Linked DNA regions of Geobacter metallireducens GS-15. The protein of the gene in region 3 interacts with the protein of the main gene of each other region in a pairwise test. Links are inferred from orthologs where the notes say so. Each region holds a gene or a part of one and is shown on either strand. Other genes may lie near its edges. The genes, in order: rlmN, GMET_RS04595 and ftsZ.

The links.
Region 1: the proteins of ftsZ (region 3) and rlmN interact in binary tests that used the Escherichia coli proteins (3 or more experiments, as listed by UniProt). The link is inferred for Geobacter metallireducens GS-15 from one-to-one orthologs.
Region 2: the proteins of ftsZ (region 3) and GMET_RS04595 interact in binary tests that used the Escherichia coli proteins (3 or more experiments, as listed by UniProt). The link is inferred for Geobacter metallireducens GS-15 from one-to-one orthologs.

Annotation. Positions count from the first base shown.
Region 1 is NC_007517.1:3,030,247-3,035,050, forward strand. The notes cover bases 1,173-4,151. They hold rlmN (23S rRNA (adenine(2503)-C(2))-methyltransferase RlmN), read right to left. Parts: upstream 3,193-4,151; coding sequence 2,152-3,192; downstream 1,173-2,151. Other genes in these bases: GMET_RS13460 (carbohydrate kinase family protein), read right to left, coding at 1,173-1,231; mtnP (S-methyl-5'-thioadenosine phosphorylase), read right to left, coding at 1,262-2,125; ndk (nucleoside-diphosphate kinase), read right to left, coding at 3,256-3,669; GMET_RS18445 (hypothetical protein), read right to left, coding at 3,819-4,058. Outside these bases: GMET_RS13455 (tetratricopeptide repeat protein), read right to left, coding at 1-181; more of GMET_RS13460, read right to left, coding at 314-1,172; amrA (AmmeMemoRadiSam system protein A), read left to right, coding at 4,404-4,804.
Region 2 is NC_007517.1:1,011,198-1,016,001, reverse strand. Bases 1,255-4,233 are described here. They hold GMET_RS04595 (rod shape-determining protein), read right to left. Parts: upstream 3,272-4,233; coding sequence 2,237-3,271; downstream 1,255-2,236. Other genes in these bases: GMET_RS04590 (peptidylprolyl isomerase), read left to right, coding at 3,482-4,233; GMET_RS04600 (glycosyltransferase family 2 protein), read right to left, coding at 1,255-2,063. In the rest of the region: GMET_RS04610 (hypothetical protein), read right to left, coding at 1-359; GMET_RS04605 (D-sedoheptulose 7-phosphate isomerase), read right to left, coding at 356-925; more of GMET_RS04600, read right to left, coding at 996-1,254; more of GMET_RS04590, read left to right, coding at 4,234-4,804. UniProt on the Escherichia coli protein: Forms membrane-associated dynamic filaments that are essential for cell shape determination. Acts by regulating cell wall synthesis and cell elongation, and thus cell shape.
Region 3 is NC_007517.1:460,332-465,062, reverse strand. What follows is about bases 710-3,615. They hold ftsZ (cell division protein FtsZ), read right to left. Parts: upstream 2,787-3,615; coding sequence 1,632-2,786; downstream 710-1,631. Other genes in these bases: ftsA (cell division protein FtsA), read right to left, coding at 2,874-3,615; GMET_RS02090 (radical SAM protein), read right to left, coding at 710-1,461. Outside these bases: more of GMET_RS02090, read right to left, coding at 1-709; more of ftsA, read right to left, coding at 3,616-4,109; GMET_RS18940 (cell division protein FtsQ/DivIB), read right to left, coding at 4,131-4,731. UniProt on the Escherichia coli protein: Essential cell division protein that forms a contractile ring structure (Z ring) at the future cell division site. The regulation of the ring assembly controls the timing and the location of cell division.

The DNA.
Region 1 (4,804 bases), 2.6 Mb from region 3 along the record:
CATCGGGGGTTAGCTTCTCCGCTTCAGCGAGTTCGATAAGGGCACGGGTCGCATCGTTTTCCCCTAGATAGGAAAGACCCATTTGAAAGTGATAGGATGCTTGCTTCCGGGAGGCGTCGGTTACGGCACAGGCTGTGAGGGAAAAGAGCGCCATGACGATCAGCACAAGTAGACGTTTCACGTTATCACCTCAAGCCGGGAAATTGAAAGCAGAGCTGTCTGTGAGGAGCGAAAACCGGCTCAGAAAGCCTGTTCACGCCCCGTGAACCGTAACAGATTTGCCTTGTGTTGTCAACGCAGGGCGCCGCGCTCCCTACCCTCCAGCAAGCCCTTCGAAGTGGGTCAGGGCCTTGAAACTGCGGTAGCGGTCCTCGATCTCCCGATACTCGAGCCGCTTCAGGCGATTGAGGCTGAAATCCTCCACATTGAACGACGCCATGACACTCCCGAAGATGATGGCCTGACGGATTCCCGTCTCGGAGGTGTCACCCGTATTGGCCAGATACCCCATAAAACCGCCGGCAAAGGTGTCGCCGGCCCCGGTCGGATCAAACACGTCCTCAAGGGGAAAGGCCGGAGCGGCAAAGACCGAATGATCGGTGAACATGAGGACGCCGTACTCGCCCCGCTTGATGACCAGGGTTTTTACCCCCATGGCGAGAATCTTCCGGGCCGCCTTGGTGAGGTTGGCTTCCTGGGTAAACTGCCGGGCCTCACCTTCGTTAATGATGAAGATATCCACCTTGGCGATGACCGCCTTGAGGGCCTCGGGCTTGGAGGAGATCCAGAAGTTCATGGTGTCGCAGGCGATGACCCGCGGCTTCTCCACCTGGCTGAGAACCTCCATCTGGAGTTCCGGATCGATGTTGGCTAGGAAGAGGAATTCGGCATCACGGTACGCGGCCGGAATCTGCGGTCTGAAGCTCTCGAACACGTTCAGGTGGGTTTCCAGGGTCTGGGCCTCATTCAGGTCGTAGCCGTACTTCCCCTTCCAGTGGAAGGTCTTTCCCCCTTCCCGGGCAAGACCGCGCAGATCGATATTGCGGGAATTGAGGAACTCCACGTGCTCCTGGGGGAAGTCCTCTCCCACCACCGCCACAAGGCTCACATCGGTGAAAAAGCTCGCCGACGTCGAGAAATAGGTGGCCGAGCCGCCAAGAACGTTCTCCACTCTGCCAAAGGGGGTCTCCACTGAATCAAATGCCACGGAACCGACGACGAGTATGCCCACGGGAATCTCCTTGCTCTCTAGAGTCTCTTGTTAGAGGTACTTGCCGATGATCAGGTCGAGCCGCTCCCTGGCCTCGGCGGGAATGGCGCTGCGGTCGGTGATGATGGCGTAGGTGAGGGCCGAGGCGCAGGGGCACGCCCGCTCGGCGGAGATCCGCTTCACGGCGTGGCCGATGATGGACTTTGACATGGCGACGTTCTGCCGAATGATTGCCAGGATAGCATCCACCGAGACATCGTCGTGGGACTCGTGCCAGCAGTCGTAATCGGTGGAGAGGGCGATGACCCCGTAGCAGATCTCGGCCTCCCGGGCCAGTTTCGCCTCGGGGATGTTCGTCATGCCGATGACCGAGACGCCGAAGGAGCGGTAGAGGTTCGACTCGGCCCGGGTTGAGAATGCCGGCCCCTCCATGCAGATATAGGTCCCTCCCCGGTGAACGGTTGCTCCGGCGGCCAAGGCCGCCTCGTACAGCCAGCCGGAGAGATCGGCGCAGACCGGGTCGGCGAACTGCACGTGGGCCACCACGCCGTTGCCGAAGAACGTGTTGGCCCGGGTTGCGTTGGTGCGGTCGATGAACTGGTCGGGGATAACGATGTGCCCCGGCGCGATCTCCTCCTTCATGCTCCCGACGGCAGAGACGGAGATGATCCGCGTTACACCAAGCTTCTTCATCCCGTAGATGTTAGCCCGGTAGTTCACCTCCGACGGCAGGAGGCGGTGTCCCTTACCGTGGCGGGGAAGGAACACCATCTGCACCCCGTCAAGAACACCGGTCATGAACTCGTCCGACGGGGCCCCGAAGGGGGTTTCCACAACCACGCTCCGGACATCGCTCAGCCCTTCCATCTCGTAGAGACCGCTTCCTCCAATGACGCCGATAACCTGCTCACTCATGCCATAGTCCTCCCAGGCTGCAGAAATTAGATGCCCGAAACGTTCTTGTCCAGCTTACCCTTGAGCTGGCCGCACGCCGCGGAAATATCGGAGCCGCGGCTTGATCGGGTGATGACCGTAAAATGCTTGCTCAAGAGATAGCTGTGAAACACATCGATTGCTCCCTGATCGGGAGACTTGAAGGAGCAACCGTCGTGCTCGTTGAAGGGAATGAGATTTATCTTGGAGGAGATGTCGCTCAAGAGCTTCACCAGCCGCTTGGCATCCTCCAGAGAATCGTTGAGCCCCTTGATCATCACGTACTCGATGGTAATCTTCCGGCGCCCCGGCAGGGGATAGCTTCGACAGGCGTCCAGGAGCAACCGGAGAGGATAACGCCGGTTCACGGGCATGATCCGGTCCCGCACCTCGTCGGTGGTAGCGTTCAGGGAGACAGCCAGATTGACCGTTACCTCGCGCCCCAAACGCTCCATCTCCGGAACAAGCCCCGATGTGGAAACCGTGACCCGTCGGGTCGAGAACTGGAGCCCGTCATCGTGAAGAATGATCTTGAGTGCCTTCACGACATTATCAAGGTTGGCCAGCGGCTCTCCCATCCCCATGAAGACGATATTGCGAACCGGTACGTCCCTTCGCACCGCACATATCTGGTTAACGATCTCGCCTGCGGTCAGGTTCCGGGTGAGCCGGAACGTGCCGGTGAGACAGAATTCGCAGGCCATGGCACAACCGACCTGGCTCGAAATACAGAGGGTAGTGCGGTCTTCTTCGGGGATGAGGACTGACTCGACGGTGTTACCGTCCTCGAGGCGAAACAGATACTTCCGCGTACCATCCCGGGATACTTCCATCGCCTCGGGCTCAAGATCGCTGATGACCGCTGTTTCCTCCAGATCCCGCCGAAGATCCTTGGCCAGATCGGTCATCTCGGCAAAACTCCGGGCGTCCTTCTGATAGAGCCACTTAAATATCTGCCGCGCCCGATAGCGCTCCTTCCCCTTACCGGCAAGAAATGCAATGAGATCGTCAAGGGTCAGGTTCTTAATATCAATTTTGCCGTTCATCATGGTTTATTGAATATAAAAAAGCCCTTCAAGGGAAGGGCTTTTTCCTCGCAATCTTGGGATGACCTAGAGGAGTTCAAGCTGGCTGAAAAAGTAAGGGATCTCGAAGGCAGCCGACTCGGGTGAATCGGAACCGTGAACCGTGTTCTCCTCGATGCTGAGACCGAATTCCTTGCGAATCGTGCCGGCATCGGCGTTGGCCGGATTGGTGGCGCCCATAACTTCACGCCACTTGGCAATGGCGTTCTCACGCTCAAGAGCAAGCACAACCACTGGGCTGCGCGACATGAAGGAGCAGAGATCGCCAAAGAAGGGACGCTCACTGTGAACATAATAGAAGCCCTCGGCTTCCTTCTTGGAGAGCTGAATCTTCTTCATGCCCACAATCCTGAAGCCAGCGGCCTCGATCTTCTCGAGAACCTTGCCGACAATATTCCTCTCAACCGCATCAGGCTTGATAATAGCGAATGTTCTTTCCATCGTGGCCTCCAGTATATATACGAGATAAAATGACCTCACTAGATACCACGTAACTGGTCCTGTGTCAATCCGGTTCGGAAGCTCAAATAGAAAAAGGCCTACAGAACGTGTTCTGTAGGCCTTTTTCTATACTTGCAGAAGTAAGCTGATTACTTGTGCTCAGCCGGAGCAGCCGGAGCAGCTTCAGGGGCCGGGGCCTTAGCAGAAGACATCGGAGCTTGAGCCGGAGCGGCCGGAGCCGGAGCAGCTTGCTCAGCAGGAGCCGGAGCCGGAGCTTCTTCTTTTTTCTTGCAGCCAGCAGCAAAAGCTACAGCCATAGCAAGGCACAGAGTCAGAGAGAGCAGTTTTTTCATTGACGTTTCACCTCTTTTCCTTTTTTTGATTGCCATATTCGCGCACAGCGCATGGTTTATAAACACAACGAAGGGAGAATATACTGGCTTTGAAAATTATGTCAAGATTTTTTTAATCGCCACATTATTTCGTATTCGTGCAACAATTTCAGTATATTATAACGCAAAAACAACAGTGGCTGCTATAAATTATAAATAAATACACTCCATTTTTGTATTCGTCCTCTCTTCCTGACCAGCATCCCTGTTCCATTCCTCTCCCCAAAGGGCCCAATCCCGCTTGACCATGCTCCCTCTCAGACAACAGGAATTAGCTCTTGTCACCAAAGGGAAAAGTTAGTAGCGTACGAAATGGACAAACCTTCAAGAAGGGGGGAGAATGTGTCACAGAATCTAACCCTCACAGAGAAGAAGAAGCTTCTCTCTCTTGCCAGAGAAGCAATCATTGATTACATCCGTGAAGGGAACTTACCGCATCGTCTCGAGACCGCCCCCTCCCTCCAAGGTCAGCAGGGTTGTTTCGTCACCATCAAGATGAACGGCACCCTCCGCGGATGTATTGGCAGCTTTGTATCAGACAAGCCGCTCTACAGACTCGTTCAAGATATGGCCATATCCGCCGCCACCCGCGATCCTCGGTTCTACCCTATGAAACCGGCAGATCTTGAAGGATTTTCGATTGAAATCTCCGTCCTCGGCCCCCTTGAAAAAATTTCATCACCAGAAGGTATCAAGGTGGGAACCCATGGCATCTACATAGAGAAGAACTCCTGCCGCGGCGT
Region 2 (4,804 bases), 550 kb from region 3 along the record:
GTCTCACCGATGAGCGACAGTTCGTAATCATGGATGGAACCGGCGCCGTTCAGGGCCACCGCCGTGATGGCGCCGGCCTCGATGAGCGTTTTCAGCACCGGTTGCAGGCCGCACTTGATTACGTGGGCGCCCATGGCGAGGATGACCGGCTTTCCCTTGGCCCGGGCATCAGCCACGGCATCGGCAACCCCGATGAGGGCCTCTCCTCCCAGTTGCCGCGGCAGCGAGCCCATAAGGTCGGCAACGCTCATCCCCGCGGAAACCGGGCCGGCGAAGTCGTTTTTGATGCTCACCTTGTTCTTCCGCTCGGCAAGGGGGTAGGTGGAAACTCCCGAAAGGTCGACGGGACGGTATTTCATTTGAACAACCCCTTCTCCACGAGATCGCAGACGATGTGGATGATGGTGATGTGCCCCTCCTGGATACGGGGGGTATCGCCGCTCGGAACGGTGACGTCGAGATCGACGATATCCTTGAGGGTCCCGCCGTCGCGCCCCAGGAGCCCCACGGTGATGCACCCCCGGTCATTGGCAAGGGCGAGGGCGTCGTACACGTTCCGGGACGAACCGCTCGTGGAAAGGCCGACAACCACATCCCCCTCGTCGGCCAGGGCCTCCACCTGGCGGCGGAAAACGGCGTCGAAGCCGTAATCATTGCCGATGGCGGTCAGGATCGAGGTGTCGGTGGTGAGGGCCACGGCCGGCAACCCCCGGCGCTCCATCTTGAAGCGGCCGACGATCTCGGCGGCAAAGTGCTGGGCATCGGCGGCAGAGCCTCCGTTCCCCATGACGAGGAGCTTCTTCCCGCCTTTCAGGGCGGCAACGAGCATCCCGGCAAAGGCGGCGATCCGCGGCGTCAGCTCCCGTTCCACCGCCTCCATCACCTCCCGGTGGGACCGGAGCTGGGTCATGATTTCCTCATTCATTGCATCCTCCTGGAAATCTGTATGATCTTCAAATTTATCCGAATCGCCCGGAGGTGTCACCCGGTTTCACTCAAGGGGATTCAGGGCGGTACAGGGACTCGTGCCGGCGCCGGATTTCATCCGCAAGCCAGCTGAAGGACCTGGCCCCCTCCACCCCTGGAATGGAGAGGCCGTCGACGCCGGCGACCGTTACCGTATCGCCGCGAACGGAAGCAAGTTTCCCGATGATTTTGCGAATTTCACCGGTGGCGAAGAAGCGGGGAAGAGGCGCCAGGGCGATGTTGCTGTGAAGGGGGGCGTGGCCGGTTTCCATGAGGGATTTGTGGAGCCCCGGGTGGAGAATGAGGGTAAAGCACTGCCCCATGCGGGCTCCCCGGAGGATGACGTCGAGCTTCCCATGAACCGCTTCGGGCTCGGCATCCTTGGGGAAATAGATGCAAAAGGCATCCTCCCGTCCCCACCGGGCGCGGCACGTTTCGGCGCTCCGCCGGACGGTCTCCTCCCTCCGGGCAACGGAGCCGAGGGGAACCTCTTCGGCATAGGTCACCACGGCCCCATCGAGGGCTAAGGTCAGAAACCCGTTTCTGAAGGCACGGCGGGAATAGTCCCTGAGGCACCAGGGACCACCGTCGAGCTCTTCGTCGAAGCCCCCCTGGCGTTCCACGAGCTCTCTCCGAACCATGGAGGCGGCAAAGGACCCATGGGACACCTCGGTGACCGGCCCGGCAGGTGGCGCGGCTTTCGGCCTTCGCCCCTGTCCGTCCTCAAGCTCCAGGCGCGGCACGATGATACCCGCATCGGGGCGGGAATCGGCCAACTCCACCATCGGCTCCAGCCACCCCCTTGTCACCAGGGTTGTGTTCTGCATAACGACCGCATAGGGAGCTTCCACCTGGGCGAGACTGCGGTTCACTGCCCTGACGAAGCCCTGATTGGCGCTGGTCTTCAGGAAGAGCGCACGCTCCCCGAGAATCTCGGAGAACTCTTCCAGAAGCCGTTCGGTTTCCCGGTCGCTGCCGTTGTCAATGAGAATGAGGCGGGCGGAAGGGGTGGTCTCCATGAGGGTGACCAGGCAGTTGCGAGTTTCAACGGGCCGGTTCCAGATGGGAATGAGTATGTCGACAGTGAAGGGTGTCATGGGAATCGTCACGCCTGCGGGTAGCATGGTGAACTGCGGGTCGGAAAACGAGCAAACCGCATGGACGGCCTGTCGACGGGGAAGTCAGTTCTTCCCGGCGACGCGTCATCCATGCGGCTTCTTATAACGGGCCTGTCCGCGGCGCTTCTCCCGCACGGCGGACAGGGGTCGAATCAGGACGAGACGGCAACCCGGCGAAGGAGGTTGAGTTCGTCGAGGACCTTGCCGGAACCGAGAACAACACAGGAAAGGGGATCCTCGGCGGTCACGACCGGTAGTCCCGTCTCCTCGCGGAGCAGCGCATCCAGGTTGCGGAGCAGGGCCCCGCCGCCGGCCAACACGATCCCCTTGTCAACGATATCGGCGGCAAGCTCGGGCGGGGTCCGTTCGAGGCAGATCTTCACCGCATCCACGATGGCATTGACCGGTTCGGAGAGGGCATCGCGGATCTCGTCGGAATTGATCTCCACCGTCTTCGGGATACCGGAAACCAGGTCGCGCCCCTTCACCTCCATGGGACGCACGTCCCCGATGGAGTAAGCCTCGCCAATCTCGATCTTGATGAGTTCAGCGGTCCGGTCGCCGATGAGGAGGTTGTACTTGCGCTTGATGTACTGGACGATCGCCTCGTCCATCTTGTCGCCACCCACCCGGACGCTCTTCGTGTAGACAATGCCTGCCAGGGAGATGACCGCCACCTCGGTGGTGCCGCCGCCGATGTCGACAATCATGTTGCCGGAGGCCTCGGTGATCGGCAGCCCCGCCCCGATGGCAGCCGCCATGGGCTCCTCGATGAGGTAGACTTCCCGGGCGCCTGCGGACTCGGCAGACTCCTTGACGGCCCGCTTCTCCACCTGGGTGATCCCCGAAGGGACGCAGATGACGATCCGCGGCCGGACCAGAGTCTTGCGGTTGTGGACTTTGTGAATGAAGTAGCGGAGCATTTCCTCGGTGATGTCGAAGTCGGCGATGACCCCGTCCTTCATGGGGCGGATGGCGGTGATGCTTCCCGGTGTCCGGCCGAGCATCTTCTTGGCCTCCATGCCGACGGCAAGCACCTTCTGCTGGCCGCTGTTCGTCTTCTGCACGGCAACCACCGACGGCTCGCGGACCACAATACCCTTCCCCTTCAGGTAGACGAGAGTATTGGCTGTTCCGAGGTCAATTGCCAGATCGTTCGAGAAAAGACCGAAGAGGGCGTCGAATATTTTAAGCATGCGCTAATCCCTTTCATAGTGCGCGAAAGTGAGCTTTTTCGAAGCGTTGCATCGTAGCAGAAACCCCCTGGGCATGCAAGGGGGAAAAGCTTGACCGGGAGTATTCAATGTTGCTTTTGCAAGGCAGGTTATAGTACTATGCGAACCCGTTGTTTCAGGGGTTACGGCACCGATTTCCCTCACGCAAAGGAGTCCTCGCGAATGCTCGGCATCATGCGAAAGTACAAGCAGTCCATCGTCATCAAGGTGGTCTTCGGCCTCATCGTCCTCAGCTTCATCGGCACCATTTTTCTTGTCTGGGGCAAGGGTGACGGGGGACTCACCCCGTCGAGTTATGCCGTCAAGGTGGATCGCACCAAGGTCAGTTACGAAGAATTCCAGCGAACCTACTACCGTCTGCGCGACATCTACACCCAGATTTACGGTCCGGCCCTCACTCCCGAGGTGGAGAAGCAGCTCAACCTGAAGAAACAGGCCCTGGACTCCCTCATCGATGCGGCGCTGTTGCGGAAGGCCGCCAAAGACATGGGGGTAAAGGTATCCGAAGAAGAGGTGCAGAAGGCCATCGCCGCCATCCCCGCGTTCCAGAAAAACGGCGCCTTTGACTCCGCCCAGTACTTCGCCGTCCTCAAGGCGAACCGGCTCGCTCCCAAGGAGTTCGAGGCGGGCCAGAAGGACGAGCTCATGGTGAAAAAGGCCCAGGACCAGATCAAGGCGAAGGTCCAGGTCACCGATGATGCGGCGCGGCAGCTCTACAAAAAAAGGAACGACCGGCTCAATCTCCAGTTCACCTCCTTTTCGCCGGAAGAGCTCAAGGGGGAGATCAAACTCTCCGACCAGGAACTCACCGACTTCCTCGCCAAGAACCAGAATGAGTTCAAGACTCCAGAGCAGATAAGCGTCTCCTACGTCCTGGCCGACCCGGCCAAGCTAGCAGGAAAGGTGGAGGTTACCGAGGCCGACATCCAGTCCTGGTACCAGAAGAACATCGACCGCTACCAGGGCAAGGGAGGCATCCTCCCCCTGGCCGAGGTCAAGGAGCAGGTGAAGGCCGACGCCCAGCGTTTCTATGCGGGTCAGAAGGCCTACGAGCTTGCCGCTGCCTCCGTGAACAAGCATAAGACCGCAGGGGATCTGGCCGCCGTGGCCCGGGAACTGGGAGTGGCCGTCAGCGAAACCCCGCTCTTTACCGCAAAAGCTCCCGCACCGGCCCTGGCCGGCGAGAAAGAAGTGCTCACGCGGGCATTCCTCCTCAAGCAGAATGAGTTGGGCGGCCCGGTGGAGACCCCCAAGGGGATCTACATCCTGAAGCTCAAGGAGCGCAAACCCTCCGACGTGCCGCCGCTGGCCCAGATTCGCGCGAAGGTCGAAGAAAGGGCCAAGGCCGTCAGGGCGGTGGAACTCGCCAAGAAGAAGGCCGAGGAGGCCCAGGCGAAGCTCGCCAAGGGAGACACGGCCGGCCTCAAGCTGCAGGAGACCGGAAGCTTTGCCTTTGACGCCAAGGGGAACGTTCCGGTGATCGGG
Region 3 (4,731 bases):
GAGGGCCTGGAGCCAGGCATCCTTGGGGCTCTCGGCAATGAGCCGGACGTTTGACAGCCTCCCCACCGTCTGCTGGAGGTACTTGAGCTTTTTCTCCAGGGAGGGGGTATCTTCCATGCCGCACCACTGGAACGGTGTGAACGGCTTGGGGACAAAGGGGTTCACGGAGAGGATGATCTCACCGAGCCGCTTGTTTTTCCGCGCCGCGGCAATGACCCGCTTGCGGATCTTCTCCACGAGGAGGGCCATCTCCTCCAGATCGTCCATGGTCTCGGTGGGGAGGCCGATGATGAAGTAGAGCTTCAGGTTCAGGATATCATGGCCGATGAGGAGATCGCAGGCGGCCAGAATCTGCTCCTCGGTCAGGTTCTTGTTGATGAGGTCCCGTATCCGCTGGCTCCCCCCCTCGGGGGCCAGGGCCACGGTCTTGTGGCCGCTCGCCTTGAGCACCTCGATCATCCCCTCGTCGAGGCGGTCGATTCGCAGCGACGACACCGACACCGTTCCCCCCTCCGCCAGGATGTGCCGGCAGAGTTCACCGATCTCCCGAAAATCCGAGACCGCCGCCCCCACGAGCCCGATCTTGCGCCGGTGGCTGAGTCCTTCGGCAACGGCGGCCTTCACCGCGTCGAGGGAGCGCTGCCGGTAGGGATGGTAGATGAAGCCGGCGGCACAGAAGCGGCACCCCCGCCCGCACCCCCGGGAGACCTCAACCAGATACATGTCGGAGAACTCGGTGCCGGGCGTCAAAATCTCGGACACCGTGGCCCGCCCGTCGGGCTCGGCCATCCAGATACGCTTCACCTGCTCCGGCGCCCCGTCCTTCGCCTCCCGCGACACCAGGCGGGCGCCGTCATACTCCGTCGCGTAGAGAGACGGCACGTAGATACCGGGAAGCCCCGCGACTCCTGCAAGAAACATTGCGCGGTCCCCAATCCCGTCGGCGCGAATGTGGTCCAGAAACGTCGGCAGAATCGCCTCCCCCTCCCCCACGACAATGAGATCCAGGAAATCAGCCACCGGCTCCGGATTCAGAAAGAGGGCCGCCCCGCCCCCCATGACGAGGGGATGGGACCCTGTCCGTTCAGCCGCCAGGGCCGGGATCCCGGCCAGGTCGAAGATGACGGGGATGTTCAGGTAGTCGCTCTCGAAAGAAACCGAAAAAGCAATAATATCGAAGGAGGAAAGTGGTTCCTGGGACTCCAGGGAGAGGAGCCGGGCGCCGCTGCGGCGGTATTCCCGCAGATCGTCCGGGTCGGGGAGGAAAGCCCGTTCACAGAGGATGTCGGACTCGGCGTTCAGCAGCGCATGGACCGCCTGGAAGCCGAGGTTGCTCATGGCCACGCCATAGCGGTTGGGATAGACGAGGCAGACGGTCAGTTTCCCGCCACGCCGCTTGGGTGAATTCCCCTCTTCCTGGGCAAGGATACGGCGGTATTTTTCAATGATTTTCCACGACATTGTCAAAAGGTACCACGGGGAAGGAGGTTTCAGAAAGGAGAAAAAAGGCCCGGCCCCCCTGGAGGGGGTAAGTGGGGAGCCGGGAAATTGAAATTGAAAGCAATGACTGAAACGAAGGGGGAAAGGGCGCGCCGCAGGGCTACGGGCTCCACGGCACGCCCCGCATTCAACTAATCGACCGACTTCCTCAGGAACGTCGGAATGTCGTACTGGTCCTCCTCATCGGAGAAGAACCCCTTCTGCCGGTTGTAGGAGGGTTCCCGCTGCTGCTTTTCCCGGATAAAGGTGGGAATCTCCCGGTTCACTTCCTGGCGGCCGCCGAGGGGGGTGACGGTCTTCAGCTCCTGGCGCTGCTTCTCCACATCGAAGCGGTCGCCGAACCCGGTGGCGATGGCGGTCACCTTGAGCTGATCCCCCAGGGTCTCGTCGATGGTGACGCCGATGATGATGTTGGCGTCCTCGTGGACCTTCTCGTGGATGGTCCGGTTCACCGCCTCGAACTCGTCCATGGTCATGGAGGCGGAACCGGAGATGTTCACCAGAACCCCCTTGGCGCCGGAGATGTCCACGTCCTCCAGGAGCGGGCTGGAGATGGCGCGCAGGGCAGCTTCCACCGCCCGGTTCTCGCCGGCGGCGATGCCGATCCCCATCATGGCCATGCCGCGCTCGCTCATGATGGCCTTCACGTCGGCGAAGTCCACGTTGATGAAGCCGCTCGTGGTGATGAGATCGGAAATACCCTGGACCGCCTGGCGGAGCACGTCATCGGAGGGCTTGAAGGCGTCGAGGATCGACATGGACTTGCCGGCCAGCCCGATGAGCCGGTCGTTGGGGATGACGATGAGGGAGTCCACGTGCTTCTTCAGCTCCTTGATGCCGTCATCGGCCTTGGCAAGGCGCTGCTTCCCCTCCCGGGAAAAGGGTTTGGTGACCACGCCGACGGTGAGGGCGCCCGCTTCCTTGGCCACTTCGGCGATGATGGGTGCCGCGCCGGTGCCGGTGCCGCCCCCCATGCCGGCGGCGATAAAGATCATGTCCGCACCCTTGAGGGTTTCGGCCAGCTGCTCCCGGTCCTCCAGGGCCGCCTCGCGCCCCCGGCACGGATCGGCCCCGGCCCCGAGTCCCTTGGTGAGCTGCCGTCCGATCTGGATCTTGATGGGCGCCTTGGAGATGCGCAGGGCCTGCACGTCGGTGTTGGCCACGGCGAAGTCAACCCCGCCGACCTGGCTCTCGATCATGGTGTTGACCGCATTCCCCCCGCTGCCGCCGACGCCGATGACCTTGATCTTGGCACACTGATCGATGCTTTCGTCGAATTCGAACATACCCTACCCCCTTTTTCCTTTCATGATGTGTTTGGTTGTCATTGCAATACAGAACAATACATGAATGCGAACAATACGCTCCGGTTACTAGAAAAACTCTCCGAACCACTCCTTCATCCGCCGGGAGACCCGCCGGAAGAGGTTCTCGTCAGTCTGGGCCGTGGGGAACTCACGGATGCCGACGTTCTTGCTCCCGTAGACCACAAGCCCGACCCCTGTTGCGTAGACCGGCGAGTTGACCACGTCAACGAGGCCGCCGATCTGCTGCGGCATGCCGCGACGCACCGGCAGGTTGAAGACCTGCTCGGCCAGTTCCGGCATTCCCTCCAGGATGGTGGTGCCGCCGGTGATGACCACGCCGGAAGCGATGAGGTCCTCGAAGCCCGATTTCATGATCTCGCGGTTGACCAGGGTGAAGATCTCCTCCACCCGCGGCTCCAGGATCTCGGCCAGAAGCTGCCGGGAGAGAACCCGCGGCTTGCGCCCCCCCACGCTCGGCACCTCGATGGTTTCTTCCTTCCCCACGAGAGATGCCATGCAGCAGCCGTACTTCTGCTTGATCTTCTCCGCCTCGGCCATGGGGGTCCGGAGCCCAACGGCGATGTCGTTGGTCAGGTGGTTCCCCCCCAGGGAGAGGACCGAGGTGTGCTTGATGGCGCCGTCCACGAAGATGGCGATGTCGGTGGTGCCGCCGCCGATGTCGACCAGCGCCACCCCCAGCTCCTTCTCGTCGGCCGACAGGACCGCCTCGGAGGAGGCCAGTTGCTCCAGGACGATGTCGGCCACGTCGAGGCCGGCCCGGTTGCACGCCTTCACAATGTTCTGGGCGCTGGCCACGGCGCCGGTGACGATGTGGACCTTGGCTTCGAGCCGCACCCCGCTCATGCCGAGGGGCTCGCGGATGCCATCCTGGTCATCGATGATGAATTCCTGGGGAAGGATGTGGATCACCTCCCGGTCCATGGGTATGGCGATGGCCTTGGCCGCATCGATGACCCGCTTCACGTCTTCGGAGGTCACCTCGCGGTTCTTGATGGCGATCACCCCCTGGGAATTGAATCCCTTGATGTGGCCCCCGGCGATCCCCGCATAGACGGAGCGGATCTCGCAGCCAGCCATGAGTTCCGCCTCGGAGACCGCCTTCTTGATGGACTCGACCGTGCTCTCAATATTGATCACGACACCCTTACGCATCCCCCGCGACGGGCTGCTGCCGATCCCAACGATGTCGATGCCGTCCTCCGTGACGTTGCCGACGATGGCACAAATCTTGGTTGTGCCGATATCGAGCCCGACGATCAGGTTATCCCTTCGTGCCGACATAGTGTTTCCCCCTCCCCCGCTTTATCCTTTTTTGACGATGATCTTGTCCTGGTAGTCGCAATCGATGTACTCAACTGCCGTCATCTGCGTCTTTAGTTCCCCGTAGACCGTGGCAAAACGGGCCAGTTTGGTCTCGTACCCATCCTTGCCGAGCCGTACCGGCACGCCTCCACCGGCGGTGAAGAGAGTGAGGCCGAATCCCTTGTCGATGTGAACCTCCGAAACATCGGCCAGGGTAAAGGCGCGCCCCTTCTTCAGCATATCCATGAGGGCCACGGCGCCGGTGAGCATCTCCCTGGCCCCCTTGGGATCCCGGGCCAGATCATCCTCGGTGATGCCGGTTATGACCGGAAAATTGAGGCTGTCACCCTGGGTAAGGGGCTTAAAGACCTCCCCCTTGGCATCCAGGTAATAGAGAAACCCCATGTTCACCACAGCCACCGGTTCCCGCTCCACCACCTCGATGCGGATGGTGTGGGGGAAGTAGCGGCGCACCTGCACCTTCTCGATCCAGGGGTTCTTGGCCAGTTGTTCGCCGATGCGGCGTAACCGCAGCCCCAGCATGGAATCGCCCCTTCTCACCCCGGCCTGTCCAAGAACTTCGTCACGAGTCAGGTGCCTC